Regions from separate parts of the Streptomyces sp. NBC_00203 genome, predicted to be linked through region 1. Evidence: riboswitches for the same ligand, from Rfam matches in the RefSeq annotation. Region 1 holds a riboswitch; each other region holds the start of a gene.
The links. A riboswitch is a leader RNA that binds a small molecule or an ion and turns the genes downstream of it on or off. The one in region 1 is predicted to bind cobalamin.
Positions count from the first base shown of each region.

Region 1 (7,669 bases):
CAGCGGGCTCGGCCCGACGGAGGCAGTCTGATCTCGCGGCGATCGCAGCGCACGACACAGCGCACGCGGTCGCCGCGACAGACGCATTCGTACGGGAGAGGGGTTCGGGATGAACGAGACGATGGTGTGCGTGGTGGGGAACGTCGCGACGCAGCCGGTGTACCGGGAGCTGTCGACTGGAGCGTCGACGAGGTTTCGGCTGGCCGTGACATCGCGCTACTGGGATCGCGAGAAGAACGAGTGGACCGACGGACACACCAACTTCTTCACGGTGTGGGCCAGGAAGGCGCTCGCGACGAACGCGGGGGCGTCCCTGTCGGTGGGCGATCCGGTGGTCGTGCAGGGGCGGCTGAAGGTACGCACGGAGACGCGCGACGGCCAGAGCTGGACCTCGGCGGACGTCGACGCGGCGGCGATCGGACACGATCTCTCGCGCGGCACCTCCGCCTTCCGTCGAGCCGCCAAGGGGGACACGGCTCCGGCTCCGGCACCGCAGCCGGAGCCCAGTTGGGAGACGGAACCAGGGGCTCACAGCAAGGCGGCGGTCCAACAGCAGGCCGAGCCGGTGGGAGTGACGTGATGTCAGGGACACGTACGACCTGACCGAACTGCGGCTTATCGATGAATGCGTTGCGAACGGTCCCTGTGTGTTTGTCGATAAGCCCAGCTCACAGCTGTGTGAGCGATAACGATTCCGAGTCGGATCGGTTATCCGATGGAATGACCGGGGAACCTGGTGCGCCGCTTCCTTAGGATGCCGGGCATAGCTCACGTGGCTTCTGATTCTGCTGGCGGGACCGTCCCCCCATGTCAACGGGTCCTGCGCGAAGGGGAATTCTGTGTTTTCTGCGTTCTCTGCGGTGTCCGCGCGCAGCCGAGGGGCCGCCCGCCTCGCCGCCGCGACGTTGGTGTCGGGACTCGTCGCTGCGGTGGCGATCGCCACCGCCGGTACGGCCGTCGCCGACGAGACCCCGCAGAGCCTGGGCGGTGCGACCGCCACCATAGGTGACCTCAAGACATACGGGTCCGCGGTCATCCACGAGAACGGCGAGGACAGCTGGGTGTCCGCGGGGCTGTTCGAGATGTCCGTCGACAACGGCGGCATGTTGCAGACCTACTGCATCGACATCCACAACCCGACACAGCGGGACGCCAAGTACCAGGAGACCCCCTGGAGCGGTACGTCGCTGAACGGCAACAAGAACGCGGGCAGGATCCGCTGGATCCTGCAGAACTCCTACCCGCAGGTGAACGACCTCGCGGCGCTCGCCAAGAAGGCCGGCGTCGGCAGCCTCACCGAGAAGGACGCGGCGGCCGGCACTCAGGTGGCCATCTGGCGGTACTCGGACGGCGCCGACGTGGACGCGGTGGACCCGCAGGCGGAGAAGCTCGCGGACTATCTGCAGAAGAACGCGCGGAATCTGGCGGAGCCCCAGGCCTCGCTGACCCTCGACCCGGCCGCGGTCTCCGGTCACGCCGGCGAGCGGCTCGGCCCCGTCACGGTGCACACCAACGCGGGCAGTGTGACGGTGACGCCGCCCGCGGACTCCGCCGCCAGTGGGGTGAAGATCGTCGACAAGAACGGCAAGGCGATCACCTCCGCCACCGACGGCAGCCGGCTCTACTTCGACGTGCCGAAGGACAGCGCGGACGGTTCGGCCGCGCTGACCGTACAGGCGTCCACGACCGTGCCGGTCGGCCGCGCCTTCACCTCGGAGACCCACAGCCAGACACAGATCCTCGCGGGCTCCAGCGAGTCGACGGTCTCCGCCGCGGCGACCGCCAACTGGGCGGAGAAGGGCGCGATACCGGCCCTGTCCGCCGAGAAGAACTGCACCAAGGGCGGCGTCGACATCACGGCGGCCAACGAGGGCGACGAGGCGTTCACCTTCGAGCTGATGGACGTCGAGCACACCATCGCTGCGGGCAAGTCCCAGACGGTGACCATTCCGCTGCAGGAGGACCAGGCGTACGACTTCACGATCGACGGTCCGAACGGCTTCACCGAGCGGTTCAAGGGCGTCCTCGACTGCAAGACCCAGGGCGGCGCGAACGACATCTCGACCCAGACGGTCAGTGAGCCGAGCCCGGCGACGGTGGGCGGCACCTCCGGCGGGGGCACCGACCTCGCCGAGACCGGCGGCTCCAGCGCGACCCCGGTCATCGCGGGCGTGGCCATCGCCCTGGTCGTGATCGGCGGCGCGGCGGTGTTCTTCGTCCGCAGGAAGAACGCGCCGACGCAGGACTGAGCAACACGGCACCTTGGCAACTCAACAGTGAGTGACCGCACCACGGTGACTCCGTGAGCCCGCGGCCCCGGCCCGCCTCCCAGGCGTTCGGGGCCGCACCCTTGTCCGGATGGCCCTGTCCGGATGCCTTGTCCAGATCCCCTTTTCGATCCCGGTGCGCCCGGGAGCGGCTCAGCCGGCGCCGGACGCGCAGTGTTCGAGCAGTTCGGCGGTCGGACCGTCGGTCACCCGATAGCGCACGACCCGCCCGTCCTTGTCGCCCTCGACCACCCCCGCGGTGCGGAGCAGACGCAGGGCCTGGGACACGGCGGCGTCGTTCATGCCGGTCGCGATTGCGAGGTCGGAGACGGCGAGAGGGCCCGCCCGGTGGAGGGCCAGGAGCAGGGCGAGGCGACGCGGGTCGGCGAGGAGGGAGAAGCGGTCGGCCCAGGTGCGTACGTGCCCGGGCTCACCGATGGCGGCGACGGCGTCGCAGACCCGGTGGCCGTCGATGGTCCGGCGGTCGGCCCGCTCGGCGGGGACGAGATGCATGGGGCCATCTTCGCAGGCGACCCCGGGACGCACGCCGCCGTCTCCCCGCCCGTCTCCGATTCCCATTTTGTCTCCGTCTCCGTCTCCGTCTCCGTGTTCGCCTCGGTCTCCGTCTCGGTCTCCGGAACGGCCAGCGCGAGCAGCCGTATGTGATCTTCAATACCTGCGTAGCTGTGCAGCTTTGCAGGAGACCCCGGCCACGCCTACGGTTGGCGGGCCGTGGTGTTCGGGAAGACCGGTGACGGCCCCTCAGGGGCCCAGACCGGAGCGGCCCTCGCCACTGTGATCGGGGAGTTCCCGTCCCGTGCCGCCTTCGGGTGGCGCCACTGGCCGCGAGGCCGGGAAGGCAGGGCCGGGCGCGTGCACCCGTCAGCCAGGAGACCGGCCGCGGCATCTCACGAAGTGATCCACGAGGTGCTGGAGCGTGACCGCATGACCCTGCCCACGCAGTCGTCCCCATCCGCAGCCGGCTTCCGCTGGCGGCGCGAGGACACCGTGCGGACCGGTGTACTCCTGGCCGTGATCGCGGCGCTGCACGTCGTCGCGTTCGGCATCCTGTTCCTACTCGTGGTGCCGGAGCACTACGAGGTCGGCTCCAAGGCGTTCGGCATCGGCCTGGGCGTCACCGCCTACACCCTGGGCATGCGGCACGCCTTCGACGCGGACCACATCGCCGCGATCGACAACACCACGCGCAAACTGATGGCCGACGGCAAGCGGCCGGTGTCGGTGGGCTTCTGGTTCGCGCTCGGGCACTCCAGTGTGGTGGTCATCCTCGCCGCGCTCATCGCCGGAGGCACCCAGCTGGCCGGGCGGATCATGAACGAGGGGTCCAGTACGCACCAGGTGCTCGGTGTCATGGGTACGACGATCTCCGGGTCGTTCCTCTACCTCATCGCCGCGCTCAACCTCGTCGCGCTCATCGGGATCCTGCGGGTCTTCCGGGCGATGCGGGCCGGTACGTACGACGAGGCCGAGCTCGAACAGCACCTGGATTCCCGGGGGTTCATGAACCGGATCCTCGGCCGCTTCACGAAGTCCATCACGCGGCCCGGGCAGATGTTCCCGCTGGGCTTCCTCTTCGGCCTCGGCTTCGACACCGCCACCGAGGTCACGCTGATGGTGATGGCGGGCAGCGGTGCGGCGGCCGGGCTGCCCTGGTACGCGATCCTCTGCCTGCCGCTGCTGTTCGCGGCGGGGATGAGCCTGTTCGACACGCTGGACGGCACGTTCATGAACTTCGCCTACCAGTGGGCCTTCTCCAACCCGGTACGCAAGGTCTTCTACAACCTCACCATCACTGGCCTGTCCATCGCGGTGGCCTTCTTCATCGGCACGATCGAGCTGGTGGGCGTGCTGCACGACAAGCTCGACCTGCGCGACGCGGTGACCGGCTGGATCGCGGGGCTCGACATGGACAACGTCGGCTACATCATCGTCGGCCTGTTCGTGGTCGTCTGGGCCGCGGCCGTGGCGTACTGGCGGCTGGCCAAGGTCGAGCAGCGGTGGGCAGTCCGCCCCGCCGGCGGGAGTTGAGACCGGCGGGGCGGCAGCCGCGTATCGGCTAGGAGCGGGCGCTACGGCCGCGAGCGAGGGCGAATCCGGCCGCGGCCAGACCGAGGACGCCGACGATCAGTCCGGCGATGCCCAGACCCCGGGCCGTCGAGTCGCTGCTCGACGCCGAGCTCTTGGCCGCGGCAGCCGGAGACGAGCCCGAACGGGACGCCGTACCCGAGCCCGACGACGAGTCCGAGGTGGAAGCCTCGTCGGAACCGTCCTCCCCCGCATCCTTGGCGGTAAGCGTGAGCACCGGCGCCGGGTTCTCCGGCTCCTCGCCGCCCTTCGGCGTCTCCTCGATCCAGCGGGCGACATTGCCGTCCGAGTAGGTCTGCAGCGTCTTGAAGCTCAACTCGTCGGTGTTGTCCGGGAGCTGACCGAAGGCGACGTCGAAGTCCTGGTACTCGCCGTGGCGGATCCTGCCGCCGGTCCAGGTGATCTCGGAGACGGCGTCGGTGATGGTGCCGTCGTCCGTCTTGATGGGCGTCTTGAGCTTGGTGGTCGTCACCTTCGCGGTCCAGCCCGCCTGGGGCGTGACCAGGACGCCCAGGACCGGATGGTCGGTGGGCAGGAAGACCTGCACCTTGGTGGTGCTGGCGGTGTCCTCCTCGTTGGGGACGCGGAAGGTCAGGACTCCGTCCGTGGCGCCCTTGGCGTAGCTCTCGGGGTGGACCGTCACATGCGCGAAGGCCGCGCCCGCGGCGGTCAGGACTCCGACCGTGGTGAGGGCGGCGACAAGGCCGGCTCGGCGCAGGGTGGTGCGGATCGGGGACATCAGGGGAACTCCGTACGAGTGTGGATGCGGTCAGGGCATGGAGGCGAGCCCTGCCGGCGGTCCCCGACGGGAGACGGCGTGCCGCAGCAACAGCTGCCGAAGTGGCCGCGGCGCCACGTGATTCCGGGATACGACGTCCCGGCGGGCCCGTGTGTGAGACGGTCCCGTCCGTACCCGCCACCACGCCGCGAGCCCCGGTACGAGTGCCACGGCCCGCCGCAGCAGGGACCACAGCGCGGCTTCGCCGCGCCGCAGCCACCAGGTCGCGAGCAGGGCGGCGGCCACATGCGCGGCCGTGGCGTGGGGCGTCAGGGCGTGGGTGTGCGCGCCGGTCATGTGCGCCCCGTGCATGTTCATCGCCATGCGCGGCCGAGCGGCCTCGAACCCGAGGTGGAGTCCGGCCTGTGCGGCCAGCATTCCGCCGCCGATCCCGAGCAGCGACCGCTCCCGGCCGCCCAGCAGACAGCCGGCCGCGAAGACGGCGAGCAATCCAGCGCCGTCCGCCCAGAGCGGCGGTGCCTCCCCCGTCGCCAGCCCGTGCCCCCCGCCGGCCAGCAGCACGCACAGCACGGCGAACACCGCCGCGCGCAAGCTCCGTACTGCCAGGGACGCACTCATGGAGCCCAGATACTGCCACGGCGAGCGAGCGGGCGTCGCGGCTTCCGGAGCAGCCGCCTCCTCCCGGGTGGCGCGGGCGGCCCAGGGGGCGTTGCCGTCGCTCGGGTAAGGTCCGGTTGCCCCTGGGGGACCTGACATGCGACTTCGCTGTGCCGTGCTGAACGACTTTCAGGGCGTCGCGACCGAGATCGCAGACTGGTCGCCGGTCGCGGGCGAGGGGGAGGTCATCAGCTTCACCGAGCGCTTCCCCGGCGAGGACACGCTGGCCGCCGCCCTCGCGGACTTCGACATCGTCGTCACCTTGCGCGAGCGGGTGCCCTTCCCGGCGTCGCTGCTGGCCCGGCTGCCACGCCTGAAGCTGCTGATCGCCTCCGGGATGCGCAACACGATGATCGACTACGCGGCCGCCGAGGCACACGGCGTGACCGTGTGCGGCACTCCGAGTACCTCGACTCCGCCGGTCGAGCTGACGTGGGCGCTGCTGCTCAGCCTCGCGCGGGGCATCGTCACGGAGCACAACGCACTGCGATCGGGCGGCCCCTGGCAGAGCACCGTCGGCGCCGATCTGCACGGCCGCCGGCTCGGTCTGCTCGGACTCGGGAAGATCGGCGGCCGGGTGGCCCAGGTGGGCCTCGCCGTTCTACCCACAGGTTTAACCAGATCTGCCCACAGGCGGCTCTACGCGTATCGGTAAATCCTGCTGTGATCCTCCAGCTCGTCCGGTGTCACGCCCCACGGAGGCATCCCCTCGTGTCGTGCGACGACCCGCCCGTGCTGCCGGTTGACCGGACCCGGCGGCCGCGCGGGCAGATAACGGGCACCCCGGTGCCGCTGCCGCCAGCGCGACCACTGGAAGTCCACGAAGGCGTGGTGCAGCCAGAAGACGGGGTCGTTGACCGAGGCGCCCCCGAGCATGGCGCCGCCGACCCAGCGGTGGACCCGGTTGTGATTGCGCCAGGCGGCACTGCCGGATCCGCGCCCCCACCCTTCGAGCTTGTTGCGGAAGCCTTCGGTGGACGTGGAGTTCCAGGGGTCCTTGTCATAGACGGGGTCCGCCAGCGCCGAGTCCAGCTCACGCTTCGTGGGCAGCTCGATCGGGTTGTCGCGGCGGCCGAGGTCACGGGTGAGGAACTCACCGTCGGTCACCCCCTCCTTGACGGTCCACTTCCCGTGCGCGTAGGCGAAGGGCCCTGTCATGACCTGGCGGTCAAAGCGCCGCCCGTTGCCCCCGAGCAGGTCCTCGGTCCAGGGCGCGGAGGACAGTGTCCGATCCCGCGTCCAGTCCCAGTACGGCACGCTCACCCCGGAGTCCACCCGGCGCAGCGCCCGCTCCAGCTCCAGCAGGAACTGCCGGTGCCAGGGCAGGAAGGAGGGCGCCATGTGGGCCGTACGCAGCCCGCCGTCGCCGTCCGAGACGTAGTACGCGATGTGCGTACGGACGAATTCGTCGTACTCGCCCCTGCGTTTGACCTCCAGCATCGCGGCGACGAAGCGCCGCCGCTCCGTGCGCGTCAGCGTGCTGACGTCCTTACGCGTGTACGCCATGGTGATGGCTCCCCTCCCCGTGCCTGCCGCGCAGTTGCTCCGAGGGGCCCAGTTCGTCGACGGCCGCGCGTGCGGCGGCGAGCGCGGTCGGATACGACTGGTAGTGGTCGACCATGCTCATGTAGGTGCCGTCCGCACGGCGCATCAGAGTCAGCGGCCGCCCGTCCACGGTGACCCGCCACTCACCGCCATCGGACGGGGCGCCGCCCGCACCCGTCTTCGCACCGAGGATGCGACGGCCGCGGTACACCTCGTCGAACGAGAAGTCCCCGGGCCGCGGCGCCCGGGAGGCCGTGAGGACCGGTGCCAGTGCCACGGCGACGGCCGACGCGAGGAGACCGCGCGTCATCTCCCGCCGGGTTCCACGCACGGGGGCCACGACATGCGCCGGCTC
Region 1 covers NZ_CP108126.1:3,779,039-3,786,707, forward strand. Annotated here, with positions in the region: gene OG975_RS17020 (single-stranded DNA-binding protein) at 110-580, shown strand; gene OG975_RS17025 (Cys-Gln thioester bond-forming surface protein) at 861-2,249, shown strand; gene OG975_RS17030 (winged helix-turn-helix domain-containing protein) at 2,421-2,780, opposite strand; gene OG975_RS17035 (hypothetical protein) at 2,775-2,933, shown strand; cobalamin riboswitch at 2,958-3,185, shown strand; gene OG975_RS17040 (HoxN/HupN/NixA family nickel/cobalt transporter) at 3,213-4,316, shown strand; gene OG975_RS17045 (YcnI family protein) at 4,345-5,112, opposite strand; gene OG975_RS17050 (hypothetical protein) at 5,143-5,730, opposite strand; partial or broken gene OG975_RS17055 (NAD(P)-dependent oxidoreductase) at 5,867-6,367, shown strand; gene OG975_RS17060 (tyrosinase family protein) at 6,409-7,275, opposite strand; gene OG975_RS17065 (tyrosinase family oxidase copper chaperone) at 7,259-7,624, opposite strand.

Region 2 (7,669 bases), 600 kb from region 1:
GGCAGGCTGACGTGGCCACCCATGGAGCCGATGTTGATGATGTGGCCGGAGCCACGTTCCCGCATGTGCGGGAGCACGGCCTGGATCACCTGGACGAGGCCCACCACGTTGGTCTCGAACTGGTCGCGCAGCTGGCCGGGGCTGATTTCCTCGACCGCGCCGAGCTGTCCGTAGCCGGCGGCGTTGACGAGGGCGTCGATGGCGCCGAAGCGGTCGATCGCCTCCTTGACGGCCTGCTCGATGCCGGCGACGTCGGTGACGTCGAGGCGTGTGACCAGGACGTCGGCGAGGTCGGCGAAGGCCGGGTTGGCCTTGGCCGTGTCACGCATGGTGGCCACGACGTTCCAGCCGCGCCGGGCGTACTCGAAGGTGATCGCCTCGCCCATGCCGGTCGAGGCGCCTGTGATCAGAACGGTCTTGCGCATGATGCCCTCTCTCGTGGCGTGGTTCTTCACCCAGCCACTAAACAGAATCTACAAAACATGTATAGCACGCTCACTCGGTATGGTGTGTATATGGCAGCGACCCGTGGGGACACCCAACGCCGTGAGCAGGTACTTGCGGCGGCACTGACCGTTTTCGCTACGTTCGGTTACCGCAAGACGTCGATGGACGCGGTGGCTCAGGCGGCGGACATCTCCCGTCCCGGCCTGTACTTCCTCTTCTCCGGCAAGGCGGAGCTGTTCCGCGAGACCATGCGGCAGGCGTTGGACGAGGCCCTGGGCGACGTCCGCACGGCGCTGGCCGCGCCCGATGCGGACCTGGGCGCGCGTCTGGTGGCCGCGCTCGACGCCAATCTGGGCCGGTACGTGGGCACGCACATCAACGAAGGTGTCGACGACCTGCTGGAGCACGGCACAGCACAGCTCCAGAGCATGTACGACGACTACCGGGCCGCCTTCCTCAGCGCGCTCACGGAGGCCGTCGCCACCTCCGGCCGGCCCACCGGAAGCGTCACACCACGGCAGATCGCCGAGGTCCTGAACGCCGCCGCCGAGGGTTGGAAGCACCGCGTCGCCGACCGTCCGGCATTCGTCGACAGGCTCACCATGGCCGTCGACGTCGCACTGCGCCCCTAGGTTCTGTCGTCAAGCGTCACGCCCCGTGGCCTCGGACGGCAGACGGGCTGGAGATGGCCGGTCAACGGCCGTGGGCCGCGTAGTCCAGCCCCTCCCCGTACGGCATGGTGCGACCCTCCCCGTACGCCTTCTCGTACGCCGCGTCACCGATCTCCTCGCGGACGCGGACTTCGTGGTGGCGGCGCGCGGCAATGAGGTCGGGTGAGTCCATCTGGGCGCGTCCGGTGAGTGCCCAGACGCTCTCGCCGATGCCGAGGAGACGGGCCGCGCGGTGGCCGTCCCCGGCCGCGACGACCCCGGCGGCGAGGATGTCGAGGGCCATGGCCGCGCCGACGGTGTTGTGCAGCAGGCCGTGCCCGGCCAGGGCGGTACGGGCGTTGCCGACCGCCGCGCCGATGTCGCCACGGGCCAGGTCCGCCTGGGCCACGATCCCGTCGGCGAAGGCGCCCGCCCACGACTCGCCGCACGCCACACTAGCCTCGCGCACCTCCTCGGCCACGACACGCGCCCGCTCGTGGTCGCCCCGCAGCATGTGGGTGAAGGCGAGCGCCACGCGGACCTGGAGCTGGGCGGCCCCGAGCCCGTCCGGCCGGATGGGCAGCCGGGGGGTGGCGGACAGCACGTCGATCGCCTCGGACAGCTTGCCGCTCAGGGCCAGTTGACCGCCGGTGACGTACACGGCGGCCACCACCGCCACCGGATCGCCCTGCTCCCGCGCCGCGTCGGCGCAGCGCACCGCCCAGTCCGCGGCGACCTCCAGATCGCCCTGGAGCAGTGCCACCGCGCCGCGCGTCCACAATGCGCGGGTGCGGTCGGGGCCCGGCACCGGATCGGTGGCGAGCGCCTGGTCGAGGCAGTGCTGGGCGTCGCGCAGATAGCCGCAGTGCCGCCAGAGGAAGCCGACGTCGGCCGCCATTTCCAGGGCGACGCGTCCGTCGGGTTCGGTGAGCGCGCAGTCCATGGCGGCGCGGAGGTTGGCGTGTTCGGTGAGGGTGCGCTCGCACCACGCGACCTGCCGTCCGGTGTTCCACTCGGCGCAGCCCTCGCGGGCCAGCCGCCGGTAGTGGTCGCGGTGGCGCAGCCGTACGGCGTGTTCCTCGCCGAGTGCACGCAGCCAGTCGGCGCCGAACTCCCGTACGGTGTCGAGGAGTCGGTAGCGCACCGGATCGCTTCGGTGGCGCCGCACGATCGACTGCTCGACAAGCCGGGCGAGCAGTCCGGCGATCCGCCCGGCGGGCAGCGGGCCACCCGCGCAGACCTCCTCGGCCGCGCTCACACAGAAGCCGCCCGCGAACACCGAGAGGCGGGCCCACAGCAGCCGTTCCAGCGGTGCGCACAGTTCGTGGCTCCAGCCGATGGCCGTGCGCAGTGTCTGGTGGCGCGGCGGTCCTTCGCCTTCGCGCGCGGCGAGCAGGTCGAGCCGGGACGGCAGGCGTTCGCCGAGGCGGCCGTGCAGCTGGGCCAGCGAGAGCTCGGCGAGCCGGACGGCGGCGAGTTCGATGGCGAGCGGGATGCCGTCGAGGCGGCGGCACACGGCTTCCACCGTGCCGCGGTTGGTGTCGTCGAGCGTGAATCCGGTGTCGGCGGCCCGGTCGGCGAACAGGGCCACCGCGTCGTCGGCGACCGGCAGCGGGTCCAGGCACAGCACGCGCTCGCCCGGCAGGCCGAGCTGCTCCCGGCTGGTGACGAGGATGCGCAGCCCCGGCAGGACCGGCAGCAGCGCCTCGGCCAAGGCCACACAGTCCGCGAGGACGTGCTCGCAGGAGTCGAGGACCAGCAACAGCCGCTTGCCCTTGGCCCATTCGGCGACCACCTCGGTGACCGGACCCGTCGACTGGTCCGCGAGCCGCAGCGCCTCGACGACGGCCAGGCCGACCAGGCCGGCGGTGTGCAGCGGGGAGAGCTCCACCAGCCACACGCCATCGGGGTACGCGTCCCGGACCCGGCCCGCGGCCCGCAGGGCGAGCCGGGTCTTGCCGACCCCACCGACCCCGACGAGACTCACCAGCCGGTCGATCCCGACCCCGGGATCCAACTCCTCGTCCAACCAGCCGAGTTCATTCCGCCGCCCGACGAAACTTCGTGTCTCCGGGGGCAGATTGCCGGGCCGTCCAGCGGTCGTCTTGTCGGACACACCGACCAGTCTGACCGGATCACGCTTCCGCGTTGCCCGCTCCGGCAACTCGGACAGAAAGGCCGCAGCACCCCGTCACTTCCGGGCACCTTTCGACGAGATGCGATCAACTCCCTGTTGGTGACGGTGGGGAGGGCGAAATTCGGAGATTGTCGGGTGATGGGCGAGAGGGAGCAGGGGGAACGGATGGCCGCCAGGGGCGGAGGCGGTGACGGTGGGAGCGACCCGACGGCGGGCAGCCGTGGGAATGACCTGATCGCGAGCAGCCGCGGGGACGATCCGACCGCGAGCAGCCGCGAGGGCGACCTGACCGCGAGCAGCCGCGGAGACAACCTGACCGCGGGTGCCGGGAGGCAGGTGCGGTGGCCGGTGCCGGCGCTGCCTGTGCTGGTGCTGGTGCCGCTGGTGGCCTGTCTGGCGATCGCTGTGCCGGATCTGCTCTTCGACCGGGTGCCGCCGCTCATCATGCTGCTGCTCATCGGCCCGCTGCTGGCCTGCGTCAGGCTGGGCGTCCGGCACACCGTCCTGGTCTGCTGCTGGTCCGCGGTACTGGGCCTCGCGATGGGGCTCGGTGACGGCACCGTGCGGACCTTCGCGTTCGGCGTCCACTGGAGCGGGCTACTGCTGGGCTGCGCGCTCACCGTGTACGCGGCCCGGCAGCGCGAGCGGCTCGTCGCGGCACTCGCCCAGGCCCGCGAGGTCGCCCGGATCACCCAGGAGGCGATCCTGCGGCCCATCTCCCGCACCCTGGGCGGCACTCAGGTGTCCACCCGCTACCACTGCGCCGCCCGCGAGTCGACGGTCGGCGGCGACCTGTACGACGTGGCGGTGACACCGTACGGGCTGCGCGTGCTCGTCGGCGACGTACGCGGTCACGGCCTCGACGCCCTCCGGCTGACCGCCGACACCATCGCCGGCTTCCGCGAACTCGCCTACACGGCACCCGACTTGACGACCCTCGTCGGCAGTCTCGACGCTCGCCTCACCCCGGAGCTGGGCCCCGAGGACTTCGTCACCGCCGTGCTCGCCGAGTTCGCGCCCGGCGAGGTCCGGCTGGTCAACTGCGGCCACCCGGCACCACTGCGCTCCGGCCACCGCATCGAACTCCTCGAACCCCTGGTTCCCACGCCCCCGTTGGGACTGCGCCCCGTCCCGCGCCAGTACCGCGTACGACTCCAGCCCGGCGACCGGCTCCTCCTCTACACCGACGGCCTGACCGAGGCCCGCGACCCGGAGGGCGCCCCCTTCCCCCTCCTCGGCGAGGCCGCGCTCGCCCTGCGCGAACCCCTCCCCGACGAGGCCCTGCACGCCCTGTACACCCGCCTGATCAACCACACCGGCACAGCACTCGCCGACGACCTCGCCCTGGTCCTGTGCCAGCCGGTGGAGACGACCGTGCCGGTACGCGTGCCGTGAAGCACAGCTCTGCTCTGCTCTGCTCTGATCTGCTCTGCTCCTGCTCCTGCTCCTGCTCCTGCTCCTGCTCCTGCTCCGTGAAGCCGAAGCAGCCTAGGAGTGCAGCAGCGTACGGATCAGTTCCTCGGCGTCGCCCAGGAGTTGGACCTCGCGCACGCTCATGGTCGGATTGACGGCGCGCCGGGCCCTCGCCTCCGCCAGCCCGTCCTCCGTCATGTACGCCGCGTTGCCGTCGAGCATCGCGGCGAGCGTCTCGTGCGCCACCTCCGCGTGTGGCTCGTCCCCGACGGCCACCTGGGCGAGGATCACGGCGGACGTACCCCAGTCCAGGCCGGGCGGGCCCTCCTCGGCGTTGGCCCAGTCGATGACCTTCGGGCCGTCCGGGGTGAGCATCACGTTGTCGGGGTGCAGGTCCAGGTGCAGGACGCGGACGGCGGGGTCGGCGGAGACCCGGGCGGGCACGGCGTGCAGGGTGCGCAGCAGCCGGGCGAGGGTGAGGCCGGCCTCCTCGGCGGAGAACAGTCCCGCGCCGAACGCCTCCAGCATGGTCGGCCCGGACAGCCGCTCCATCACCAGGTCGGTCCGGGTCGCCGCCCGCACGCCCGGCACCGGATAGCCGTGCCCTCGTACGTGTTCCATGACCGCGGCCTCGGCGGTGGCGTCGCCCCATCCTTCGCGGTCCCGGCGCAGGACCCACGCCTCGTCGATCTCGTAGACGTCCGCGGAACGCCCCGAGCCGAGCAGTTTCCCCATACGTCCCGCTCCCCGCCCTGTTCCCCGCCCTGTTCGCATGCGCCGAACCTAGCCGTACGCACACCCGGCCTCACAGGCGGCTCTCAGGGGCTTCCCTACGGGCCGGTAGAGTGAGCGCGTCGTCATCACACCCGTACGGGGGGAAGCCGGTGCAAATCCGGCGCTGACCCGCAACCGTGAATCACCTGCCAGGTGGTGAGCCGGATCGCCTCGCCCGGGACGTGACCGGCTCGTGCCGTCGGCAGCCCGCCGACGGCCGGCACCGTCGAGGTATACGGAGCCGGAGCCGCTCGGGCCAAGTCTGCGCCCGGTGCTGCCCGGCTCCCCAGGGGAGAGTCATGATTGTTCGCCGCAGCGCCGCGGTACTGGCCGCCACCGCCGTGATCGGCACGGCCTTCGCACCGGCCGCCCTCGCGGCGGACTCGTCCCCGTCCCCCTCCGCGTCCCAGGCGATCCCGTCGGGCCTGTACGGCTCCACCGACCCCACCTACGACGGTGTCTGGCGGCAGTCACTCGCGCTGCTCGCCCAGGACACCGTGGGCGTCAAGCCCGCGGCGAAGGCCGTCGACTGGCTGACCGGGCAGCAGTGTGCGAGCGGGGCGTTCGCGCCGTACCGCGCCGACGCGACCGCGAAGTGCGACGCCAAGACGATGGTCGACACGAACAACACGGCCGCCGCCGTGCAGGCCCTGGCCGCACTCGGCGGGCACGACACCGAGACGGGCAAGGCCGTGGCATGGCTGAAGTCCGTGCAGAACAAGGACGGCGGCTGGGGGTACGTCGCGGGCGGGGCCAGCGACGCCAACTCGACGTCCGTGGTGATCGGCGCGCTCGCGGCGGCCGGGGAGAAGCCCGCGAACGTCTCCCAGGGCGGCAAGTCGCCGTACGACGCACTCGTGACGCTGTCCATCGCGTGCGAGGGCGAGGGCAGCGGCGGCGGGTTCGCGTTCCAGCCCGACAAGAAGGGCAAGCTGGCGGCGAACGCGGACGCCACGGCGGCCGCGGTCCTCGGCTCCCTCGGCAAGGGGTTCGTGACGACGCACGGGAAGACCTCGACGTCCGGTTATGTGTGCGGCGCCACGGAGAAGCTCACGCCGGCGGAGGCTGCCCGCAACGGCGCCTCCTACCTCTCCAACGCCCTCAACGGCACCCCGTACCTGAAGTCGGCGATGCCCGGCGCCAAGGACCAGCCCGACTACGGAAACACCGCCGACGCGGTCGTCGCGCTCGCCTCCGACGGCTGGACCGAGGACACCCAGAAGCCCCTCGCCTGGCTGGAGAAGAACTACGGCGCCTGGGCGGCGAAGGCCGGACCGGCCGCGTACGCCCAGCTGATCTTCGCCGCCCACGCCACCGGCACCGACCCGCGCGACTTCGGCGGCGCGGACCTCGTCAAGCAGCTCGGCGCGACCGGTCCGGCGACGGACGCGTCCGACCACTCGGCCGCCGCGAGCGACGAGAAGAAGGACGAGAAGAAGAAGGACGACGACAAGGGACTCGGCGTCTGGTGGATCGTCGGCGTCGGTCTCGTCGCGGGCATCGGCATCGGCTTCCTGATCAGCGGCCGCAACAAGAAGCAGCAGCTGTGATACGCCGCCGTCGGACGCCCGCGCCGGCCCTGGCTCCGAGTCGTGCCGTGACCCTGAGTCTTGCCTTGGCCCTGCTGCTCCTCGTACTCGGCGGGGCGGGGCAGGCCCAGGCGGTCGGCTACCGCTACTGGTCCTTCTGGGACCTGACCGGCGGGAAGTGGACGTACGCCACCCAGGGCCCGTCCACCGCGCGGCCGTCCGACGGCGACGTCGAGGGCTTCCGCTTCGCGATCAGCGAGGACTCCCAGCACGCCGTACAGCCGCGCGGAAACCGGGACTTCGCCTCGATCTGCGCCAAGACGCCCGCCCAGCAGGGCAAGAAGCGCGTGGCCCTGGTCATCGACTTCGGTACGCCCACGGACGCACCGTCCGGCGAAACCCCGCCCACCCCGCGCACGGCCTGCGCGAGCGTCCCCTCGGACGCCCGCGCACGGCCTGCGCGAGCGTCCCCTCGGACGCGACCACGGCCGAAGCCCTGGCCTCGGTCGCGAAGCCCCTCCGCTACGACACCAACGCCCTCCTGTGCGCCATTGCCGGCTACCCCCAGACAGGCTGCGGCGACCAGGTGACCAAGCCGACGAATGCCACCGCCCACCCCCACCAGACCAAGCCGGCCCACCACGGCCCATCAGTAGGCCTGCTGGCAGGTGCGGCGGCGGTAGCCCTCCTGGGCGCCGCAGCAATCTGGCAGGCCCGCC
Region 2 covers NZ_CP108126.1:3,178,249-3,185,917, forward strand. Annotated here, with positions in the region: gene OG975_RS14455 (SDR family NAD(P)-dependent oxidoreductase) at 1-425, opposite strand, end outside; gene OG975_RS14460 (TetR/AcrR family transcriptional regulator) at 516-1,079, shown strand; gene OG975_RS14465 (ATP-binding protein) at 1,141-3,213, opposite strand; gene OG975_RS14470 (PP2C family protein-serine/threonine phosphatase) at 3,400-4,629, shown strand; gene OG975_RS14475 (phosphotransferase family protein) at 4,723-5,382, opposite strand; cobalamin riboswitch at 5,465-5,615, shown strand; gene OG975_RS14480 (prenyltransferase/squalene oxidase repeat-containing protein) at 5,721-6,971, shown strand; partial or broken gene OG975_RS14485 (SCO2322 family protein) at 7,001-7,669, shown strand, end outside.
Region 2: another riboswitch for cobalamin. It lies ahead of OG975_RS14480 (prenyltransferase/squalene oxidase repeat-containing protein); the one in region 1 lies ahead of OG975_RS17040 (HoxN/HupN/NixA family nickel/cobalt transporter).

Region 3 (7,669 bases), 2.8 Mb from region 1:
GAATCCAATGCCACTCCGGGAATACGGCGGGCGGCTCTGCCCCGAGGCTGGACGCCGCGAACACACGCGATTAATGTCATCCGCACCTAGACAACTGGTTGAGTAGAAGAGGTGGGCGTGATGCATTCCTTCCGCAAGGCCGTGGAGGCCGGAGACTTCGCCGCGATCGAGGAGATGCTGGCCGAGGACGTGGTGTTCACCAGCCCCGTCGCCTTCAAGCCCTACCCGGGCAAGGCCATCACCGCGGCCATCCTGCGCGGCGTCTCCCGTGTCTTCACCGACTTCCGGTACGTACGCGAGATCGCCGGCGCCGACGGCCGGGACCACGCGCTGGTCTTCGAGGCGAAGGTGGGCGACAAGCAGCTCACCGGCTGCGACTTCCTGCACTTCGACGAGGACGGCCGGATCGACGACTTCATGGTCATGGTCCGCCCACTGAAGGCGGCCCAGGCGCTCTCCGAGGCGATGGGGGCGCAGTTCGAGCGGATCTCGCGGGAGGCGGCGGGCGCGTGAGGGACGACGCGCCCTGATGGCGTACGGGTCAGCCCGGCTCCCCGAGCGGGCGTCCCGCGCGAACGTTCCAGCGACCCGCGCGGCCGCTGAACTCCGTGGCGGTCAGCGGTGGCACGTCGACGCGCCAGAAGGCCGACTCCGGCGCCCCCAACACCCGTACCACCAAAGCCCGTACGACCTCCGGCTCCACCACGGCGACGGTTCGCCCGGTGACCTCGGAGGCCGTGTCCAGCCAGCCCGCCACCCGGTCGCAGAACGCCCGCACCGACTCCCCGTCGTGCGGCGCGGATCCGGGATCGGCCAGCCACTGTGCCACCGCCTCCGGCTCCTTCGCGCTCACCTCGTCGAGGGTCGCCCCGCGCCAGCGGCCCACGTCCACCCCCGCCAACTCCGGTGCGTCCTCAGGGGTGTCGAGGCCGAGCGCGCCCGCGGTCTCCCGGCACCGCACGGTGGGGGAGACCCACGGCCGGGCCGCGGCCGGAACACTGCCCGCGGCCGCCCGCGCGAGCCGCAGCCCCGAGGCATCGACCGGACATCCGTCGTCGAAGCGGGCCTCGCGCAGTGCCTCGCTGATCGCCGCTGAGATCAGGATCACTCGGCTCGTCATACACATCCACTTTCCTGTGCGAAACCCTTGTGCGGTACGGGAACCGGCCACGCGGCCGGGCGAGGGGCGCACGCCGTGCTCCTCATGCGCCCTTGGCCGAATCCCCGCCACGCGGTACGGTCTCGTCGATATTGACGACGGTTCGGCGGAAGTCCGGTGGAAATCCGGCACGGTCGCGCCACTGTAAGCCCATCAAGAACCACTCCCGCCAGGGGTGGTGAAGGTCGAGCAAGTCAGACCCGCGGCCGTCGTCCTGTGCACCACCACGATGGGACGCGAGTTCCCCAGGAGGTTCTGCCCCATGGCGCAGTCCGTCGCTCAGCCGACCGTTACCCCCACCGCCGTTCCCGCGAAGCTGCCGATCGGCGCGATCGCCCCCTGGGCGGTCTTCTTCGGCATCCTGATGCTGGTCCTGCTCTACTTCGTCGGCGCCGAACAGGGCGCCACCTCCCTCGTGTCCGGCGAGAACGTGCACGAGTGGGTGCACGACGCCCGCCACCTCCTCGGCTTCCCCTGCCACTGACGCCGAAGAGGAAACGTACGAGCTCATGAATTCCGCAACTGTCAGAAACCTCCTGGTGCGTGGCATGCTCGCGGGTCTCGCCGCGGGCCTGCTCGCCCTGGTCGTCGCCTACTTCCTGGGTGAGCCGCGCGTGGACTCGGCGATCGCCTACGAGGAGGCGCACTCGCACGAGCACGGCATGGAGATCGTCTCCCGCACGATGCAGTCCACCGGCGGTCTGGCCACCGGTGTCCTCGTCTACGGGGTCTCGTTCGGCGGGATCGCCGCCCTCGCGTACTGCTTCGCGCTGGGCCGGATCGGCCGGTTCGGGCCGCGCGCCAGCGCGCTCCTGCTGTCGGCGGCGGGCCTGCTCGCCGTCTACGTCGTGCCGTTCCTGAAGTACCCGGCCAACCCGCCGTCCGTCGGCGACCCCGACACCATCGGCAGGCGCACGACCCTGTACTTCCTGATGATGGTGCTCAGCGTGCTGCTCGCCGTCGCCACGGTCATCCTGGGCAAGCGCCTCGCGCCGCGCCTGGGCAACTGGAACGCGACGCTCGCGGCGGGCGCGTTCTTCGTCCTCGCCATCGGCCTCGCGTACGCGTTCCTGCCGGCCGTCAACGAGGTCCCGAAGGACTTCTCCGCCAGCCTGCTCTGGCAGTTCCGCCTCGCGGCCCTGGCCATCCAGCTGACCCTGTGGACCGCCTTCGGTCTCGTCTTCGGGGTGCTGGCGGAGCGGGTACTGGCTCCACGACCGGCCACCGTGCGGGAGAAGGAGCCCGCCGCGGAGGCAACTCCCGTCGCTCACTGAGTGGTTGAAGAAGGGCGGTCCCGGTCCTCGGCCTGGGGCCGCCCTTCTCGTTCAGATCAGCCGCTCGAAGCCGTCCAGCATCGCCGTGAGGCCGACGTCGAAGTGTTCGTCGATCTCCGTGTCGTCGGCCGCGCGGGCGAGGACGTTGTACGCGGGCGACTCGGGCGCGGGCTTCTTGCTGCGGCTCTGCGAACCGAGCCGCACCACCGCCAGGCTCAGCGCGTGCCCGATGGTGAACTCGCGCAGACAGCGAGCGATCTGCAGGGCGTGGGTCGGGGTGAAGCCCCTGGCCTGAAGCAGCTCGATGATCCGTACGCCCGTGTCGATCGACGCACGCGAGCGCACCGGACGGGTCGCGAAGACCGAGACCGCCTGCGGATGGCGGAGCAGCGTGTCGCGCAGCCGCAGGCAGTACTGCTCGGCGACCGCCCGCCAAGTGCCGTCCCAGGGCAGCGAGTCGACGTCGAGCTCGTCGAAGAGCGCCTCCGCGATGCCGTCGAACAGCTCCTCCTGGTCCCGGAAATAGCGGTACACCGCCATCGGGTCGACCCCGAGCCCCGCGCCGAGCTTGCGCATCGAGAAGTTGCCGAGGCCGTTGGCGTCGATCAGGGCCAGTGCGGCGGCGGCGATGTACGTCCGGTTCAGCGCCGGTCTGACGCGCGGGGACGGCCGTGTGTCCGCCGCGCTGCCCTTGTCGGTCTTCATGAGGAGAGTTGGTCCAGAATCGTGGTCAGCCGCTGGGTGAATTCCTCCGGAAGCTGCTGGTAGACCGTGTGGCCTCCGGGGAACTCCTCGCATGCTACGCCGAGCAGTTCGCCGAGGACGTGAGCGGGACGGTAGTAGGGGCGCCCTTCGCTGTCGCGGCCCGTGGCGAGGCGCCAGGGGATACCGGCGTTCCGCAGAGCCTGGAGATCGGGCTGGTACGCGAAGCAGAACTCGGGCAGCTCCCGCTCGATCAGCAGGGCGGAGTTGCCCAGGATGCGGGACATGGTGTCCGGCTCGCGTCCGGTGACGCGGCGCACGGAGCCGCCGGTGGCCAGCAGGAAGCGCGAGGTCGCGGCGATCACCGCCTGGCCCCGCGGGGACACGAACATCCGTGGCGGCTCGGGCATCGTCATCGCTCCGAAAGCCGCCGCCGCCCGCAGCGGTCCCTTCTCCCGGCCGAGCCGCTCGATGTCCTCGATGGCCAGGCGTTCGGGGCTGTCCGCGGGCAGCAACTGCACGAGCGGCGGCTCGTGCGCGACCGCGCCGAGCAGGCGCTGCGCGTGACGTGCCAGCAGTTCCAGCACGATGATCGCGGCGCTGCTGGTGCCGAAGACATGGGCCCGGTCGATGCCGTAGTGGTCCAGGACCGCGATCACGTCGTCCGCCTGCCGGGCCACGTCCACCGGCGCCGAGGGGTCGGCGAACGGGCTGCGCGAGTTGCCGCGCCGGTCGAAGGTGATCACCGTGAACCGCTCGGCGAGCAGCGGTACGACGTCCTCGTACACACCGGCGTCGCCGCCACCGCCCGGAATCAGCACCAGAGCGGGCCCTCTCCCGACCCGCTCCGTGTGCAGTCGCGCACAGGAAACCAGGACGGTCCCCGTGCGTGCGGCGCCCACTTTTTCACGAGTCGACTCGTGACCGCTCATCTGTGTTCTCATTTCACTTCTGGCCTTGCGATGTGATTGTGTCTACGTCGTAGTTCGAGTCTACGGTGTAGGTACCAATTTTTCGAATGGGGGATTTCCAGTCATGAGCGCGGAAGTCGCGGACGGGAACACCACGTCGCCCACGGCGGACGGACGGGCCCGCAGAAGGCGGGCGTACGGGCGCGTGTACGCGGTGCTGATGTACGTCGTGGCCCTGGCGTACTTCGGACAGGCGGTGCTGGCCGGCCAGTTCATGTCGGGCAGCTACGACGCGCTGCGCTGGCACCAGTACGGGGCGACCTTCACCGACGTACTCCTGTTCTGTTCGCTGGTGACGGCGGCCCTGCTGCGCTGGCACGGCAAGGGAAGACTGTGGCCGTTCCTGGCGGCGCTCACCCTGCTGCTGGCCAATCAGGCCCAGAACGGTGCGGGGGCCGCCCGGCTGCTGTCCCTGCACATTCCACTCGGCGTCGCGATGATCGCGGGCGCGTTCCTGGTCGCCCTGCGGGTACGGCACGCCGGTGAGCCCGCCGACACCGGGACCTCCGCGTGAGCGGGCGCGTCTCCCGGCGCTCCCTGCTGCTGGGCACCGGAGCCGCCGCCCTGACCATCGGCGGATCGGCCGTGCTGGCCTTCGGCTTCCGCGGTACGACATCGACCGGCACCCTGCTGCGCAGCCAGGTCCCGCTGCCCGAGGCGTTCCGGAAGCCGCTGACTGTGCCGCCGGTGCTGAAACCCACCAGCTCGGCCGGCGGCACGGACACGTACGAGATCACCCAGCGCGAGGCGACCGCCGAGATCATCGACGGCCTGCGCACCCCGATCTGGGGGTACGACGGAATCTTCCCCGGCCCGACCCTGGTCACCCGGCGCGGCCGCCGAACCGTCGTACGGCACCGCAACGAACTCCCCGTCCCCACCGTCGTCCATCTGCACGGCGGCAGGAACGCCCAGCGGCACGACGGCTACCCCACCGACCAGATACTGCCGACGAGCGGAGCGCACATGAGCGCGCACCACGGCGGCGGCGATGTCAGCCACGGCACGCGCACCTACGAATACGACACCGACCAGCGCGCGGCCACCCTCTGGTACCACGACCACCGGATGGACTTCACCGGCCCGAGCGTGTGGCGCGGCCTCGCCGGGCTGCACCTGATCACCGACGACGAGGAACGGGCCCTGCCGCTCCCCGACGGCGACCGCGACCTGCCCCTCGTCATCATGGACCGGTCCTTCGCGGCGGACGGCGGCCTGCGCTATCCCAGCGTCGACAAGGACCTGGTCAAGACGCCGGGGGTGACCTCCGGCTACGAGGCGGGCGTCCTCGGCGACGTCGTCCTGGTCAACGGAACTCCCTGGCCGTACAAGGAAGTCGACGCCGTCCGCCACCGGCTGCGCCTGCTCAACGCCTCCAACGCGCGCCGCTACCGGCTGCGCCTCGACCCGGCCCCGGACGGCGTGCACGAGCCGTTCGTGCAGGTGGCCTCCGACGGGGGGCTCCTCGCCCGGCCGCTGACCCATCCGTACCTCGATCTCGCCTCGGCCGAACGGCAGGAGGTCGTCGTCGACTTCTCGCGCTACCGCGTGGGCCAGAAGGTGCGGCTGGTGAACGACTTCGGCGAGGGATCCACCCGCCAGGTGATGGAATTCCGTATCGCGCGCAAGGCCAAGGACGACAGCCACGTACCGCGCACCCTCTCGGTGATCGAGCCGCTGGATCCCGGACGGGCCGTCAGGGAACGGGACATGGTCTTCCAGTCCAAGTCGATCGGGGACAACCACGGCTGGACCATCAACGGCGAGCCCTTCTCCGTGGACCATGTGCACGCGGCGCCACGGCTCGGCGACATCGAGATCTGGAACCTGTACGCGGACTTCCACCATCCGATCCATCTGCACCTGGTGCACTTCCAGGTACTCAACCGCGGCACCAAGGAACCAGGGCGGTTCGACCACGGCTGGAAGGACACCCTGGACCTGCGGCCCGCCGAACAGGCCCGGATCATCACGCGGTTCGACGGCCACCGCGGCAAGTACGTCTTCCACTGCCACAACCTGGAGCACGAGGACATGATGATGATGGGCAACTTCGAGGTCCGCTGAGCGCGCGGCCCTCGGCAGAGGTGTGCGCCGAGCGCGAGTCGAGCAGTGCTCCAGGCCCGTTCATGGCGGCGGGCATACGTTCGGCGCACCTCACCGAGTTCACGTCCGGGTGGGAGCGACGACCGAGTCAGCCCAGGAGAGCCATGTCCCGCCGTCTGTTCACCTCGGAATCCGTCACCGAGGGCCATCCCGACAAGATCGCCGACCAGATCAGCGACACGATTCTGGACGCGCTGCTGAAAGAGGACCCGGCCTCGCGCGTGGCCGTGGAGACGTTGATCACGACCGGTCTGGTGCACGTGGCCGGAGAGGTCTCCACCCGGGCGTACGCGCCGATCGCGCAGCTGGTGCGGGAGAAGATCCTCGACATCGGCTACGACTCCTCGAAGAAGGGCTTCGACGGCTCCTCGTGCGGGGTGTCGGTGTCCATCGGTGCGCAGTCCCCGGACATCGCGCAGGGCGTGGACACCGGCGGCGCGGGGGATCAGGGCCTGATGTTCGGCTACGCGTGCGACGACACGCCGGAGTTGATGCCGCTGCCGATCCAGCTCGCCCACCGGCTGTCGCGCCGGCTGTCCGAGGTGCGCAGGAACGGGACGATCCCGTATCTGCGCCCGGACGGAAAGACCCAGGTCACCATCGAGTACGAGGGTGAGCGCGCGGTGCGTCTGGACACGGTCGTGGTCTCCTCGCAGCACGCGGCGGACATCGACCTGACGACGCTGCTGGCCCCCGACATCCGCGAGTTCGTCGTGGAACCGGAGCTGAGGGCCCTCCTTGACGAGGGCATCAAGCTGGACATCGAGGGTTACCGGCTGCTGGTGAACCCGACCGGGCGTTTCGAGATCGGCGGTCCGATGGGTGACGCCGGGCTGACCGGCCGGAAGATCATCATCGACACGTACGGAGGCTATGCCCGGCACGGCGGTGGCGCGTTCTCCGGCAAGGACCCCTCCAAGGTGGACCGTTCGGCGGCGTACGCGATGCGCTGGGTGGCGAAGAACGTCGTCGCCGCGGGGCTCGCCCGGCGTTGCGAGGTCCAGGTCGCCTACGCCATCGGCCGGGCCGAGCCCGTCGGCCTGTTCGTGGAGACCTTCGGTACCGCGACCGTCGACGCGCACAAGATCGAGGACGCGATCACCGAGGTCTTCGACCTCCGCCCGGCGGCCATCATCCGCGACCTCGACCTGCTGCGCCCGATCTACGCACAGACCGCCGCGTACGGCCACTTCGGCCGCGAACTGCCCGACTTCACCTGGGAGCGCACCGACCGCGTCGACGCCCTGCGCGACGCCGCCCGGCACTGACCCCACACCCGCCGACCGACGGTTCAAGGAGATCCCCGTGCGCATCGCCGTCACCGGATCGATCGCCACCGACCACCTCATGACCTTTCCCGGACGCTTCGTCGAGCAGCTGATGAGCGAGCACCTGGAGAAGGTGTCGTTGTCGTTCCTCGCCGACACACTGGAGATCAGGCGCGGCGGAGTGGCAGC
Region 3 covers NZ_CP108126.1:941,586-949,254, reverse strand. Annotated here, with positions in the region: gene OG975_RS04580 (nuclear transport factor 2 family protein) at 121-513, shown strand; gene OG975_RS04575 (histidine phosphatase family protein) at 542-1,120, opposite strand; cobalamin riboswitch at 1,221-1,385, shown strand; gene OG975_RS04570 (CbtB-domain containing protein) at 1,422-1,643, shown strand; gene OG975_RS04565 (CbtA family protein) at 1,669-2,433, shown strand; gene OG975_RS04560 (TetR/AcrR family transcriptional regulator C-terminal domain-containing protein) at 2,485-3,138, opposite strand; gene OG975_RS04555 (alpha/beta fold hydrolase) at 3,135-4,067, opposite strand; gene OG975_RS04550 (hypothetical protein) at 4,171-4,620, shown strand; gene OG975_RS04545 (multicopper oxidase family protein) at 4,617-6,173, shown strand; gene metK (methionine adenosyltransferase) at 6,317-7,480, shown strand; gene OG975_RS04535 (carbohydrate kinase family protein) at 7,518-7,669, shown strand, end outside.
Region 3: another riboswitch for cobalamin. It lies ahead of OG975_RS04570 (CbtB-domain containing protein); the one in region 1 lies ahead of OG975_RS17040 (HoxN/HupN/NixA family nickel/cobalt transporter).

Region 4 (7,669 bases), 1.4 Mb from region 1:
TCAAGCGGGAGACCGGCCGCCGTCCGGTGATCTACACGACCACGCACTGGTGGAACACCTGCACCGGCAACAGTCGCGCCTTCGCCGCGAACCACGCCCTGTGGCTCGCCCGCTACGACTCGGCGGACGCGGGCGCACTGCCCGCCGGCTGGTCGTACTGGACCTTCTGGCAGTACGACAACAGCGGCAGCCTGCCGGGTGACCAAAATCTCTTCAACGGATCCATGACTCAGCTCAAGAAGCTCGCGCGGGGCTAGAAACGGCCCTCGGAGCCCGATATTCCGCCTTCGTTCGAGCCGGCCGACCGCCCCTTCGACACAAACGGAGGGGCGGTCCACCCTTTGAGACACCCCATCGCCCGCCCCAGTTCATCTTCCGTTCACCCAGGTTGCCTACGGTCCACATGCCACTGACGTCAAACAGAAGCCTGGGTAAATGGAACACATCACGCTCCTCCTCGGAATCGTGATCGTCACCGCTCTCGTGTTCGATTTCACGAACGGTTTCCACGACACCGCCAACGCGATGGCCACCACCATCTCGACCGGCGCGCTCAAGCCCAAGGTCGCGGTGGCCATGTCCGCCGTGCTCAACCTTGTCGGCGCCTTCCTCTCGGTGGAGGTCGCCAACACGATCTCCAAAGGCCTCGTCGACGAATCCGGCATCCAGCCCGAAGTGATCTTCGCGGCGCTTGTCGGTGCCATCCTCTGGAATCTGCTGACGTGGCTCGTCGGCCTCCCGTCCAGCTCCTCGCACGCCCTCATGGGCGGCCTGGTCGGCGCCACCATCGCCTCCGCCGGCACCGGCGCGGTGCACGGGGACGTCCTGGTCGGCAAGGTGCTGCTGCCCGCCGTCGCGGCCCCCATAGTCGCGGGCATAGCCGCGATGCTCGCCACGCGGCTGTCGTACAGGCTCAGCAAGAACGCCGACACCAAGGCCACCGCGAAGGGCTACCGCGCCGGCCAGATCGCCTCCGCCGGCCTGGTCTCGCTGGCCCACGGCACCAACGACGCCCAGAAGACGATGGGCATCATCACCCTGGCCCTGATCGCCGGTGGCGCCATCGCCCCCGACGCCGATCCGCCGGTCTGGGTGATCCTCTCCGCCGGTCTCGCCATCGCGCTCGGCACCTACCTGGGCGGCTGGCGCATCATCCGCACGATGGGCAAGGGCCTGACCGACCTCCAGCCGCAGCAGGGCTTCGCCGCCCAGACCAGCGCGGCCACGGTCATCCTGGCCTCCTCCCACATCGGCTTCTCCCTCTCCACCACGCACTCGGTCTCCGGTTCCGTGATGGGCGCCGGCCTCGGCCGCAAGGGCGGCGTGGTCCGCTGGTCCACCGCCACCCGGATGTTCATCGCCTGGGGTCTGACGCTGCCGGCCGCCGCGCTGGTCGGCGCGGGCGCCGAGTGGGTCACCGGCCTCGGCGACTGGGGCACCGCGCTCGTCGCCGTCTTCCTGGTCGCCTCCAGCGCCGCGATCTGGCGGATCTCGCGCCGCGAGGTGGTCGACGCCACCAACGTCAACGAGACCGAGGAGCCCGCCGGTGTGGTGACCACGGCCATCGCCGCCGTGACCCCGCCGCCGGCCGGCAGCCTCACCGATGACCTCACGGCCACCATTCCGGCTCCCGCCGAGACCGCGGCGAACCCGTCGGCTCCGTCGGCCATGGCCTGAGACCCAAAGGAAGAAACAGCATGAACATCGACTGGGCAGCCCTCGGGTCCGTCATCGGAGTGAGCCTCGGAGTGACCGTGGCCCTCGTCGGCCTCTTCACCCTCGGCGTCGTCGGCCTCTCCAAGAAGGAGTCGGCCCAGGGCGGTTCGGCCGCCGCGGCGGCCACGGGCGCGTACGTCTGCTTCGCGGCCTGCGCCGCGGCGGTGGCGTACGGCATCTCCCTGATCATCGCCTGAAGCATCCGGCCGATCGTGGTCCGAGCACCGCACGTTCCTCTCTGAGGACCGCACGACCCTTGCCGCCCTGCTCATCGGTCACCTTTCCTGGTGACGGTGAGCGGGGCGGTTCTTTTTCCGCGTCGGCGGACATTTCGGATGCCTACACTCCGTGATCATCAGCGCATCCGTGGACTGCCGCTCCCCACAGGGGAATTCGGCACAAGTCGGTCTCGGCGGGCAGGCCGGGGTGGTGGCGGTGTGGGTCTCAGCACACTCCCCCGTCGCAGGTCAACAGCAAGTTGACGGGTCTTCCAACCCCGTGGTGGACTGCCCGAGCCAAGTACGGCGGCATGAGAGGAAGCCGGTGTGAGTCCGGCGCGGTCCCGCCACTGTCACCGGGGAAGAAAGTCCCCGGGAGCCAGGAACTCTCACCGCCGGTCTCGTCGAACCAGGGCGTGGACACCCTGAGTGAGGACATATCGCCATGCGCGGCTGCCCAAGTGCCCTGCCAACGACGCGAGTGATGCGAACGACGGTCGTGCCCGACCCGACGGTCGGCTGAACCGATGCGTGCCGATCGCGTCTTCGCGTACGGCGCCACCGCCGGCCTCCTCGGCGACCTGCTGCTCGGCGACCCTCGCCGGGGGCATCCGGTCGCCGCGTTCGGGCGGGCCGCGGGAGCCGTGGAGCGGGTGTTGTGGCGGGACCACCGCGGGTGGGGCGCGCTGCACACCGCCGTGTGCGTGGGCGGTGCCGCAGGGCTGGCGGCGCTCGCGAGCCATTCCGTACGTTCCTCTCGTACCGCCTCCATCGCGCTGACCGCCGCCGCCACTTGGGCCGTCGTCGGGGGGACCTCCCTCGGGCGCGAGGCCCGCGCGATCGGCGACGCGCTCGCGGCCGGCGATGTCGAGGTGGCCCGGGAGCGGCTGCCCCATCTGTGCGGGCGGGATCCCCAGGCGCTGGACGCCCACGGGATCGCTCGGGCCGTCGTCGAGTCCGTCGCCGAGAACACCTCCGACGCGGTGGTGGGGGCGCTGGTGTGGGGCGCTGTGGGCGGCGTACCCGGGCTTGTCGCCTTCCGTGCCGTGAACACGCTCGACGCCATGGTCGGGCACAAGTCCCCCAAGTACCGGCGGTACGGGTGGGCTTCCGCACGCCTGGACGATGTGGCCGGGTGGCCGGGGGCCCGGCTGACCGCCGTGCTCGCGAGCGCGGCCGGAAGTGATCCGCGGGGTGCCGTACGCGCCTGGCGTGCCGACGCCCGTAAGCATCCGAGCCCCAACGCCGGGCCTGTGGAGGCCTCGTTCGCGGGGGCGCTCGGGGTGCGGCTCGGCGGGACTCTCGCGTACGGGGGGCGGGTCGAGCACCGGCCCGTACTCAACGGCACCGGGCGCGCCGTCCAAGTCGACGACATCGAGCGGGCCGTACGGCTGTCGCGGCGTGTGAGCTGGCTCGCCCTCGGCGTGAGTGCCGCCGGGCGACTGCTCTCCCAGAGACTTCTCGCGAAGGGGCGTACCTCATGAGTGGCGGAGCGAGCGGCGGAACGGGCGGCGGACTCCTCGTCGCCGGGACCACCTCCGACGCCGGCAAGAGCGTCGTCACCGCCGGGATCTGCCGGTGGCTGGTGCGGCAGGGCGTCAAGGTCGCGCCCTTCAAGGCGCAGAACATGTCGCTGAACTCGTTCGTGACGCGCGAGGGCGCCGAGATCGGGCGCGCGCAGGCCATGCAGGCGCAGGCCGCGCGCGTCGAGCCCACCGCGCTGATGAATCCCGTGCTGCTCAAGCCGGGGAGCGACCGCAGCAGTCAGGTCGTCCTCATGGGCAAGCCCGTGGGTGAGATGACCGCGCGCGGCTATCACGGCGGGCGCCAGGAGGCCCTTCTGGGGACCGTGCTGGACTGCCTCGCCGAGTTGCGGGGCACGTATGACGCGGTGATCTGTGAGGGGGCCGGGAGTCCTGCCGAGATCAATCTGCGGCGGACGGACATCGTGAACATGGGGATCGCGCGCAACGCGCGGCTGCCCGTGCTCGTCGTCGGCGACATCGACCGCGGGGGCGTGTTCGCCTCGTTCTTCGGGACGGTCGCGCTGCTGTCGCGCGAGGACCAGGAGTTCGTCGCCGGGTTCCTCGTCAACAAGTTCAGGGGGGATGTCTCCCTGCTGGAGCCGGGGCTCGACATGCTCCACGGTCTCACCGGGCGGCGCTCCTACGGCGTCCTCCCCTTCCAGCACGGTCTCGGCATCGACGAGGAGGACGGGCTGCGCGTCTCGCTGCGGGGTGCCGTGCGGGAGTCCGTCGTGGCGGAACCCGTCGGCGCGGACGTCCTGCGGGTCGCCGTCTGCGCGGTCCCCCTGATGTCCAACTTCACGGACGTGGACGCGCTGGCCGCCGAGCCGGGTGTCGTCGTGCGGTTCGTGGACCGGGCCGAGGAGCTGGCCGACGCCGACCTCGTCGTCGTACCGGGGACCCGGGGGACGGTGAAGGCGCTGGAGTGGCTGCGGGAGCGCGGACTCGCGGACGCGATCGCACGACGGGCCGCCGAGGGGCGGCCCGTGCTGGGCATCTGCGGTGGCTTCCAGGTCCTCGGCGAGCACATCGAGGACGAGGTCGAGTCGCGCGCCGGTCAGGTCGACGGGCTCGGACTCCTCCCCGTACGCGTGCGGTTCGCGCGCGAGAAGACCCTCACCCGGCCGGTCGGCGAGGCGCTCAGCGAGTACGTCGAGGGGTACGAGATCCATCATGGTGTCGCCGACGTCAACGGCGGCGAACCCTTCTTGGACGGGTGCCGGGTCGGCGCCGTCTGGGGCACGCACTGGCACGGCTCGCTGGAGTCGGACGGGTTCCGGCGTGCCTTTCTGCGCGAGGTGGCGGCCGCCGCGGGCCGCCGTTTCGTGCCGGCCGCCGACACGTCGTTCGCGGCGCTGCGCGAGGAGCAGCTGGACCGGCTCGGCGATCTGATCGAGGAACACGCGGACACGGACGCGCTCTGGCGGCTCATCGAGTCGGGCGCGCCATCAGGACTGCCTTTCATTCCACCGGGAGCGCCCGCATGAGCACAGTGTTGTTGTTGTCGACCGCCGACACGGATCTGCTGGCGGCCCGTGCCTCCGGCGCCCCGTACCGGATCGGCAATCCGACCCGGGTGGATGTCACGGCCGAGCTGCCCGCGCTCGTCGAGGGTGCGGACATCGCCGTCGTACGGCTGCTGGGCGGCAAGCGTGCCTGGGAGGACGGGCTCGCCTTCCTCAAGGCGTCCGGCGTCCCGACCGTGCTGCTGGGCGGAGAGGCCGTCCCGGACGCCGAGTTGATGGCCGAGTCGTCGGTGCCCGCGGGTGTGGTGGCCGAGGCGCTGCGGTATCTCGTCGAGGGCGGCCCGGAGAACCTGACCGAGCTGGCCCGCTTCCTCTCCGACACCGTGCTGCTGACGGGTGAGGGCTTCGAGGAGCCGCACAAGATGGCGGAGTACGGCGTCCACGGCGAGCGCGTGCTCGTCGAGGGCCGCCCGACCGTCGGCGTGCTCTTCTACCGGGCGCACCACCTGTCCGGCAACACCGGCTTCGTCGACACGCTGTGCGACGCGATCGAGGCGCGGGGCGTCAACGCCCTTGCCGTGTACTGCGGTTCGCTGCGCGGCGCGGACGCGGGCCTGTACGAGATCCTCGGGAAGGCCGACGCGCTGGTCGCCACCGTGCTCGCGGCGGGCGGCACGCACGCCTCGCAGGCGTCGGCGGGCGGCGACGAGGAGGCCTGGGACATCGGCGCGCTCGCCGACCTCAACGTCCCTGTCCTGCAAGGGCTTTGCCTCACCTCCTCGAAGCAGGCCTGGGACGAGTCGGACGCCGCCCTCTCCCCCATGGACGCGGCGATGCAGGTCGCGATCCCGGAGTTCGACGGCCGCCTCATTACGGTCCCCTTCTCCTTCAAGGAGCAGGGCCCGGACGACGTCCCGGTCTACGTCGCCGACCCCGAGCGGGCCGCGCGCGTCGCCGGAATCGCCGTGCGGCACGCCCAGTTGAAGCACAAGCCGAACGCGGACAAGAAGCTCGCGCTCGTCTTCACCGCCTACCCGACCAAGCACTCCCGGGTCGGCAACGCCGTCGGCCTCGACACGCCCGCGTCGGCGGTACGGGTGCTCGACGCACTGCGGGACGCCGGGTACGTCGTCGAGGGGCACCCCGACAACGGCGACGAGTTGATCCACCGGCTCATCAACGCCGGTGGCCACGACGTCGAATGGCTCACCGAGGAGCAGCTCGCCGCCGCCCCCGCGCGGGTACCGCTCGCCGACTACCAGGAATGGTTCGACAAGCTCGACCCCGAGCTGCGCGACGGCATGCTGGAGGCGTGGGGCGAGCCGCCGGGCAGCCTGTACGTGGACGGCGACGACATCGTGCTCGCTTCCCTCCAGTTCGGGAACGTCGTCGTGATGATCCAGCCGCCGCGCGGCTTCGGCGAGAACCCGATCGCGATCTACCACGACCCGGACATGCCGCCGTCGCACCACTACATGGCGGCGTACCGGTGGCTGGACAACTCGTTCGGCGCGGACGCCGTCGTGCACATGGGCAAGCACGGCACGATGGAATGGCTGCCGGGCAAGGGACTCGGGCTCAGCGGCGGCTGCGCGCCCGACGCCGTGCTCGGCGAACTCCCGCTCATCTACCCCTTCATCGTCAACGACCCCGGCGAGGGCACCCAGGCCAAGCGCCGCGGTCACGCCACGGTCGTCGACCACCTCGTACCGCCGATGGCGCGCGCGGACACGTACGGCGATCTCGCGAAGCTGGAGCAGCTCCTCGACGAGTACGCGCTCGTGTCGGACCTCGACCCGACGAAGGCCCCGGCCGTACGGGCGCAGATCTGGACGCTGGTCAAGGCGGCCGAGCTGCACCACGACCTGCATGTCGACGAGCAGCCGGACGACGGCGAGTTCGACTCGTTCGTCATGCACATCGACGGCTATCTGTGCGAGATCAAGGACGTGCAGATCCGCGACGGCCTGCACATTCTCGGCGGCGGCCCGGAGGCCGAGCCGCGTGTGAACCTCGTGCTGGCCGTGCTGCGGGCCTCGCAGGTGTGGGGCGGCGCCGCGAACGCGCTGCCGGGTCTGCGGGCCTGCCTCGCCGAGTACTTCGGCCTGGTCGAGAAGGAGCTGCTGGCCGAGCCCGGCGCGCCGGTGAAGGCGCCGGTGGAGCTGACGGACCTCGTCGAGGGCCCTGCCCGTACGGCGGCCGACGCGATCGACCTCCTTGAGCAGCTGTGCCGCCGGGTCGCGGAGGGCATGGAGGAGCGCGGCTGGGAGGCCGCGGCCGTTCCCGCTCTCGTACGAGAGGTCCTCGGCGTCGAACTCCCGGACGCCGTCGCGGTGTTGGAGTTCGCCTGCCGCGAGGTCGTACCGCGCCTCGCCCGTACGACGGACGAGATCACCCACATCCTCAAGGCACTTGACGGCGGTTACGTCCCGGCGGGCCCGTCCGGTTCGCCGACCCGCGGGCTGGTGAACGTGCTCCCGACCGGGCGCAACTTCTACTCCGTCGACCCCAAGGCCATTCCGTCCAGACTGAGTTGGGAGGTCGGGCAGTCGCTCGCCGACTCGCTCGTCCAGCGGTACCTCCAGGACACCGGCGAGTACCCGACGTCCGTCGGGCTGACGGTCTGGGGTACGTCCGCCATGCGCACCCAGGGCGACGACATCGCCGAGATCCTCGCGCTGCTCGGCTGCCGTCCGGTCTGGGACGACGCCTCGCGCCGCGTGACCGGTTTCGAGGTGGTGCC
Region 4 covers NZ_CP108126.1:2,391,862-2,399,530, forward strand. Annotated here, with positions in the region: gene OG975_RS11050 (lysozyme) at 1-257, shown strand, start outside; gene OG975_RS11055 (anion permease) at 436-1,677, shown strand; gene OG975_RS11060 (hypothetical protein) at 1,698-1,913, shown strand; cobalamin riboswitch at 2,202-2,343, shown strand; gene OG975_RS11065 (cobalamin biosynthesis protein) at 2,462-3,418, shown strand; gene OG975_RS11070 (cobyric acid synthase) at 3,415-4,947, shown strand; gene cobN (cobaltochelatase subunit CobN) at 4,944-7,669, shown strand, end outside.
Region 4: another riboswitch for cobalamin. It lies ahead of OG975_RS11065 (cobalamin biosynthesis protein); the one in region 1 lies ahead of OG975_RS17040 (HoxN/HupN/NixA family nickel/cobalt transporter).